2 regions of the Pseudomonas sp. NPDC089734 genome follow, and region 1 is predicted to be linked to the other one. Evidence: predicted binding sites of a transcription regulator. Region 1 holds the regulator's gene; the other holds the start of a gene.
The links. The regulator LexA, encoded in region 1, represses DNA repair genes until DNA is damaged. The targets are predictions, from matches to a motif close to CTGTNTNNNNANACAG.

Region 1 (3,413 bases):
GTTCGAGAAGCTCTTGGCAGGAGGGGCCTGCCGAGAGCTTTGACGTTTGTCAGTATCCCCGTTTCATCTGACCGTTATGGAGAATGCCGTCATGGCCCATGAACTCTATACCCGCACCAACCAGAAGATTTACTTTGCAGGCCTTGCGCTGGAAGCACTCGGCAAGGCCGAGACAGGGCAGGCCGTGAATGCCCCGGCCTTGCTTCAGGCAGAGCGTGAGTCGGCATTGTTTCATTTGTATGGTGCCTTGCTGGGTCTGTGCCATGAAATCGCCGGTTTCTACCGCTTGCCACAGGCGGGCGCGCCGCGTGCCGAGTTATTGCTGACCCAGGAAACGCTGGACGCCATCGCGATTCCCGAGATGGCCGAGCTGGTCGAACTGGCGCGCTCCAGGGAAACCTGGCTGGCACAGTTGCTGGCGGCCTACAACGCACTGTTCGAGCCGCCTCGTGCTCCAAAAGCCCCGAAGGGTGACGTCACTCAGCCCATGATTGTGGCGGTCAATCTGGATGACGAACCCGAGACAGGGCTGACCAGCAAGGAACTGGAAGGCTGGCGCCAACAACTCAAGAGTCTGGCGATTCGTTTTCGTGAAGGCTTGAGCGAGTGCTAAAACCAATGATCTATAGGCTGGCAGACTGGTACAATGCTCGCCTTTCGCGGAGTATTTGTCCTGATGCCTACCTCTTTTCTTGAAATTGTCGAACTACCTGACGGCCGTATAGAGCTGCGTCGTGCCGATGATGAGGGGGCGTTGGTAACCCTTGATTTTTCGGCGGATGCCAAGTCCTTTCTGCAAGGCCAGCATATCGAGATTGCCAAGGCAATGTTGAGTGTGGGCGTGCAGATGGCCGGACGTCTGGTCGAAGGTGAGCTTGAAAAGGACACCGGCCCTCGCGTTCTGCACTAAGAACCGGTTCTCATCCCAGCCGAATGTTCAGGCTCTGCGCCTCTCCGCTTCTGGCGGCACTGATCAACTGCTGACGAGCTCCGATGCCCAGCGGATTGATCCAGCTGACAACCGTATGACTACGCCCCAGTCGAAGCGCCTCACGCGTCAGCTCCAGTGCGGTTTGTGTACCGCGAGGTTGCAGGATCAGGATTCGCTCCCTGTTGAGCCCGGCCTCTCTGAGCCATGTCTGCGTCAGGCTTGAAGGCGGTGCGATCAGTGTCAGCCAGCGGTCGCTGGTGTCCTGACTCAATTCCCGAAGGATGGGTGCGAGGAGGTTGAGGCAGTTCCCGGCAGCGCCACGCAATGCCAGCTCACTGAAAGCTTCTGGCTCGTTGCTCCAGGTTTCTTCGGCTACATGGACAAGCATCGGAGCGATGGGCTGGGCCAGGAACGCCTCGAACAATGGCAATTGCGTGTGCGGTGCTTGATGGAACTGCATAACGTCTCCTTATCGGCGAATGACGCCAACGCTCAGACCTTCGATGACCAGATCCTGATTCTTGAGGTCGACTTCGATCGGTGCGAACTCGGGGTTCTCGGCAATCAGCCAGACCTTGCTGCCTTCACGCTTGAAGCGCTTTACCGTGACCTCGTCACCGATGCGTGCAACGACGATCTGGCCGTTGCGGGCCTCGCGGGTGGTGTGCACGGCCAGCAGGTCGCCATCCAGGATGCCGATATCCTTCATGCTCATGCCGTGTACCCGAAGCAGGTAGTCGGCGCTGGGGTGAAAGAAGGTCGGGTTGATATTGCAGGACTCTTCGATATGCTGTTGGGCCAGGATCGGGGCACCGGCAGCGACGCGGCCAATGATGGGCAGGCTGTTTTCGTCTGCCTTGACCTCGAAGTCGGGAATGCGAATGCCGCGTGATGCGCCGGGCGTCATTTCAATGGCGCCTTTGCGGGCAAGAGCCTTGAGATGTTCTTCGGCCGCATTGGGGGATTTGAATCCCAGCTCCTGGGCGATTTCCGCGCGGGTAGGCGGGTAGCCGTTGTCTTCCAGGCAGCGTTTGATGAAGCCCAGAATCTCGGCCTGGCGTGGCGTCAGTTTGATCATGTCGAGCGCTCTGTCTTTTTATACAGTGACTGGGATTATATACAGTAAAGGCTGGTTGGCAATCATCCTTTGCATTCCGGTTGCCAAACGGTCGCGCCGAACGGATCGGCTTCTGGTTGGCATTGAATGCAATCTGTCATTTAAAATCCGGATACGTGACTGTTCGGCCACAATGTGAACGGCCCCGCTTGACAACAGCCCCGGCTGATACGTATGTTTCAAACGTTCGTTTGTTAGGCAGAGAGCCATGGCCCAGTCGGAAACCGTTGAACGCATTCTTGATGCTGCCGAGCAGTTATTCGCAGAAAAAGGCTTTGCAGAAACCTCTCTGCGTCTTATCACGAGCAAGGCTTCGGTCAATCTGGCGGCCGTGAATTATCACTTCGGCTCCAAGAAGGCGCTTATCCAGGCCGTGTTCTCGCGATTTCTCGGGCCGTTCTGCATCAGCCTCGATCGTGAACTCGAGCGGCGTCAGGCGCGTCCCGAGCACAAGCCCAGTCTTGAAGAGCTTCTGGAAATCCTTGTAGAGCAGGCCTTGGCCGTGCAGCCCCGCAGTGGCAACGACCTGTCGATCTTCATGCGTCTGCTGGGACTAGCGTTCAGCCAGAGCCAGGGTCACCTGCGTCGTTATCTGGAAGACATGTACGGCAAGGTGTTCCGCCGCTACATGGTTCTGGTCAATGAAGCCGCTCCCCGTATTCCTCCCATCGAACTGTTCTGGCGCGTGCATTTCATGCTGGGTGCCGCCGCCTTCAGCATGTCGGGCATCAAGGCCTTGCGCGCCATTGCCGAAACCGACTTCGGCGTGAACACCTCCATCGAGCAGGTCATGCGTCTGATGGTGCCGTTTCTGGCGGCGGGCATGCGTGCCGAAACCGGCGTGACCGATAGCGCAATGATCAGTGCGCAGCTCAAGCCGCGTACCAAGAGTTCTTCAAGCGCTCCGGTCGCCCTCAAGGCCTGACGCTATTGTCGGGTACGCCTGCATTGCGCGTGGCTCCAGGATCAAGCACCATGCCTTCCCATTGAAGAATTGGTAATGGTGCTAAGGGTTTTTTCTATGAGTTCTGGCCTGCAAGGCTCCCTGATGGTCGATGTCGCCGGTACCTGGCTGACCGCCGAAGACCGTCAGTTTCTGCGTCAGCCCGAAGTGGGCGGTTTGATCATCTTTGCCCGTAATATCGAGCACCCGCGCCAGGTGCGCGAGTTGAGCGCGGCCATTCGTGCCATTCGTCCTGACCTGCTGTTGGCAGTGGATCAGGAGGGAGGCCGGGTTCAGCGGTTGCGTCAGGGGTTCGTGCGTTTGCCTGCGATGCGATCCATTGCCGACAGGCCTGATGCCGAGTCTCTGGCCGAGCATTGTGGCTGGCTGATGGCAACCGAAGTGCTGGCCGTTGGACTGGA
Region 2 (3,413 bases), on a different contig from region 1:
AGCCTGACGCTGGCTGTCGTTGAAGTAGGCCGGAACGGTGATGACCGCTTCGGTGACCGCTTCGCCGAGGTAGTCTTCGGCGGTCTTCTTCATCTTCTTCAGGATTTCGGCAGAAATCTGAGGAGGCGCCATTTTCTGGCCATTGACTTCAACCCATGCGTCGCCGTTGTCAGCCTTGGCGATCTTGTACGGGACCATCTGGATGTCTTTCTGGACGACTTCTTCCTCGAAGCGACGACCGATCAGACGCTTTACTGCGTACAGGGTGTTGTGCGGGTTGGTCACAGCCTGGCGCTTGGCAGACTGACCGACCAGGATTTCGCCGTCGTTGGCGTAAGCAATGATCGAAGGGGTGGTACGAGCGCCTTCGGCGTTCTCGATAACCTTGACGTTGCCGTTTTCCAGAATAGAGACGCAGGAGTTGGTAGTCCCCAGGTCAATACCGATAATCTTGCCCATCTTTGACTCTCCCGAAACTTTGATTTGGTTGCCGCAACTGCGTTTACAAATTGCGGTAGCTCTTAAACGCTTGGCCTATAAATGGGGGCCAGACAGCTGATTTCAAGCCTGCTCATCAATTGATGGCGAAACAGGCGACGGTGCCTTGCTGACCACGACCATGGCCGGGCGCAGCAGGCGACCGTTAAGCTGATAACCCTTCTGGAACACTTTCAGAACGCTGTTCGGCTCGACATCGGCGCTTTCCTGCATGGCCATTGCCTGATGATGCTCGGCATTGAATGGCTGGCCATGTGGGTCGATGGCTTCAAGCTGATAGCGCTTGAGGGTGTCGTTGAACATTTTCAGTGTCAGCTCGATGCCTTCGCGCATCGGACGGATGCTTTCGTCATCCGGGCTGGACAGGTCCAGGCCACGCTCGAGGCTGTCGACGATAGGCAGCAGATCGCCTGCAAACTTCTCAAGCGCAAACTTGTGAGCCTTTTCCACATCCTGTTCTGCACGACGACGTACGTTCTGCAGATCTGCAGCGACTCGCAGGGACTGGTCTTGCGCCGCAGCCAGTTGCTCCTCGAGCACTTGCACACGAGTTGCCAGATCATCACCCGAAGCGGTTTCGCCTGCCGGGTCCTGGGTCTGCGCATCCAGATTCTGTTCGTCAGCCATAGTGTTCTCCTCTCAAAAACGTCCGCGAACCCATCTCGCGCTTCTGCCCCCCTATATGGGAACGGATTTTCAGGCTTCAAGGGCCAGGTACGAGGTATCTGCGTATTGGCTGAAAAAATTTCTACAGCATCGATTACCGCAAGAACTAAAAAACCTCGCCAACCGATCAAATCGAGCTAAGTTCAAGCATTGTCAGCACTGAACAAAACACTGTATAAATAACCAGACAAATCGCTTGGGAGCCACTCCATGCTGGTGCACCTTTCCGTACATAACTACGCCATCGTTGAACACCTCGATCTGGAGCTGGATCGGGGCATGAGCGTAATCACTGGCGAAACCGGTGCCGGCAAGTCGATCATGCTGGACGCCCTGGGCCTGACACTCGGGGACCGCGCCGACAGCGGCGTCGTCCGTCCGGGAGCCGAAAAGGCCGACATCCTGGCCACCTTCGATCTGTCGGATATTCCCGAAGCGCAGAGCTGGCTGAAGGAACGCGACCTGGACAACGACGGCCCCTGCATATTGCGTCGGGTCATCACGGCCGAAGGGCGCTCCCGCGCCTACATCAATGGCACACCCTGCCCGCAAGGCGACCTGAAAGCCCTTGGCGAACTCCTGATCGATATTCACAGCCAGCATGAACATCAGTCGCTGCTGAAAACCGACACCCATCGCCGCCTGCTGGACGAATACGCCGGCGCGACAGACCTGGCCCGTCAGGTCCAGTTGGCCGCCCAGCGCTGGCGCCAGACCCGCCAGGAGCTTGAACGGCTTTCCAACTCCGGCGACGAACAGCGCGCCCGGCATCAACTGCTCAGCTATCAGCTTGAAGAGCTTGAAAGTCTGAGCCTGGGTGAAAACGAGCTGGAACAGCTGGAACAGGAACACAAGCACCTGACCAACGCGGAAAGCCTGCTGAGCATCTGCCGTCAGGTCGTGGAGCAATGCAGCGAGAGCGATTCGGGCAATGTCCTGAACGCCCTGACCGCCAGCCTGAACCGGCTGGGCAGCATCAATAACTCGCCTACCGCCCTGAGCGAAGCCACCGACCTGCTGTCCAGCGCACAGATCCAGATCGAAGAAGCCGTGGGCGAGCTCAACCGTTTCCTGGACCATTTCGACGCAGACCCCGCAAGACTTCAGCAGATCGAGGAGCGCCTGGACACCATCTACACTCTGGCTCGCAAGCACCGCATCCAGCCAACGGAAGTCATCAGCCTCCAACAGAAACTGCTGGATGAAATCGAAACGCTCAACGCCAACGACGAGTCCATCGAGCGCCTTGAATGTGAACTGGCCTCCTTCGCCCGCCACTATCAGGAAAAGGCCAGGGAACTGAGCGACCTGCGTCAGCGCGCATCAGGCGAGCTGGCTCACGCCGTCGAACAGGAAATCCAGCGCCTGGGCATGCCGGGCGGGCGTTTTACCATCGAGCTGAAACCGAATTCAGGCAACGACCTGCTGCCCCACGGCCTTGAACAGGTCGAACTGCTGGTCAGCGCCAACCCCGGGCAACCGCTCAAGGCTCTGGCCAAGGTCGCGTCGGGCGGCGAGCTGTCACGCATCAGCCTGGCCATCCAGGTCATCACCGCACAAACATCGCGAGTGCCGACCCTGGTATTCGACGAAGTGGATGTGGGGATCGGCGGCCCGACAGCAGAAATTGTCGGCCAGTTGTTACGTCGCCTGGGGGAGCGCGGGCAAGTCATGACCGTCACCCACCTTCCGCAAGTTGCAGCACAGGGCCATCAACATCTGTTCGTCCACAAGGTACGAGGCCAGGATGCAACCCGCACCGCCGTCTCAAAACTGAACAAGAATGAACGTATAGAAGAAGTGGCGCGCATGCTTGGCGGTATAGACCTGACCAAAGAGTCTCTGGCTCACGCGAAGAAAATGGTCGTGACCGCCAAAAACTGACCCGCCAAAAAGCACAAAGGCGACCCTGAGGTCGCCTTTGTCGTCGCAGGCTTACGCCTTTTTGTTACGCACGTAGAGCACAAGATTGTGATCTACCAGATCGTAACCGTGTCTCTCGACGATCGCTTTTTGAAGCTTCTCGATTTCCTCATCGAAGAACTCGATCACTTCGCCGGACTCCACATTGACCATATGGTCATGGTGGCCGCCATCGGCCAGTTCAAACACAGCATGACCGCCGTCGAAATTGTGGCGAACCACCAATCCAGCGGCTTCAAACTGAGTCAGAACACGGTAGACCGTGGCCAGGCCGACATCTTCGCTGGCCTCCATCAGAGCCTTGTAGACATCCTCGGCACTCATGT

Region 2: a site for LexA is predicted at 1,336-1,351, ahead of recN (DNA repair protein RecN). Genes of this name have one in related genera too.

What each region holds. Positions count from the first base shown of each region.
Region 1 is NZ_JBIVGV010000008.1:146,336-149,748, forward strand. Features, by position in the region: gene ACIPY9_RS12975 (DUF6586 family protein) at 92-613, shown strand; gene ACIPY9_RS12980 (hypothetical protein) at 677-910, shown strand; gene sulA (SOS-induced cell division inhibitor SulA) at 921-1,391, opposite strand; gene lexA (transcriptional repressor LexA) at 1,401-2,009, opposite strand; gene ACIPY9_RS12995 (TetR family transcriptional regulator) at 2,257-2,973, shown strand; gene nagZ (beta-N-acetylhexosaminidase) at 3,082-3,413, shown strand, end outside.
Region 2 is NZ_JBIVGV010000010.1:67,102-70,514, forward strand. Features, by position in the region: gene dnaK (molecular chaperone DnaK) at 1-459, opposite strand, end outside; gene grpE (nucleotide exchange factor GrpE) at 562-1,125, opposite strand; gene recN (DNA repair protein RecN) at 1,375-3,048, shown strand; gene fur (ferric iron uptake transcriptional regulator) at 3,100-3,413, opposite strand, start outside.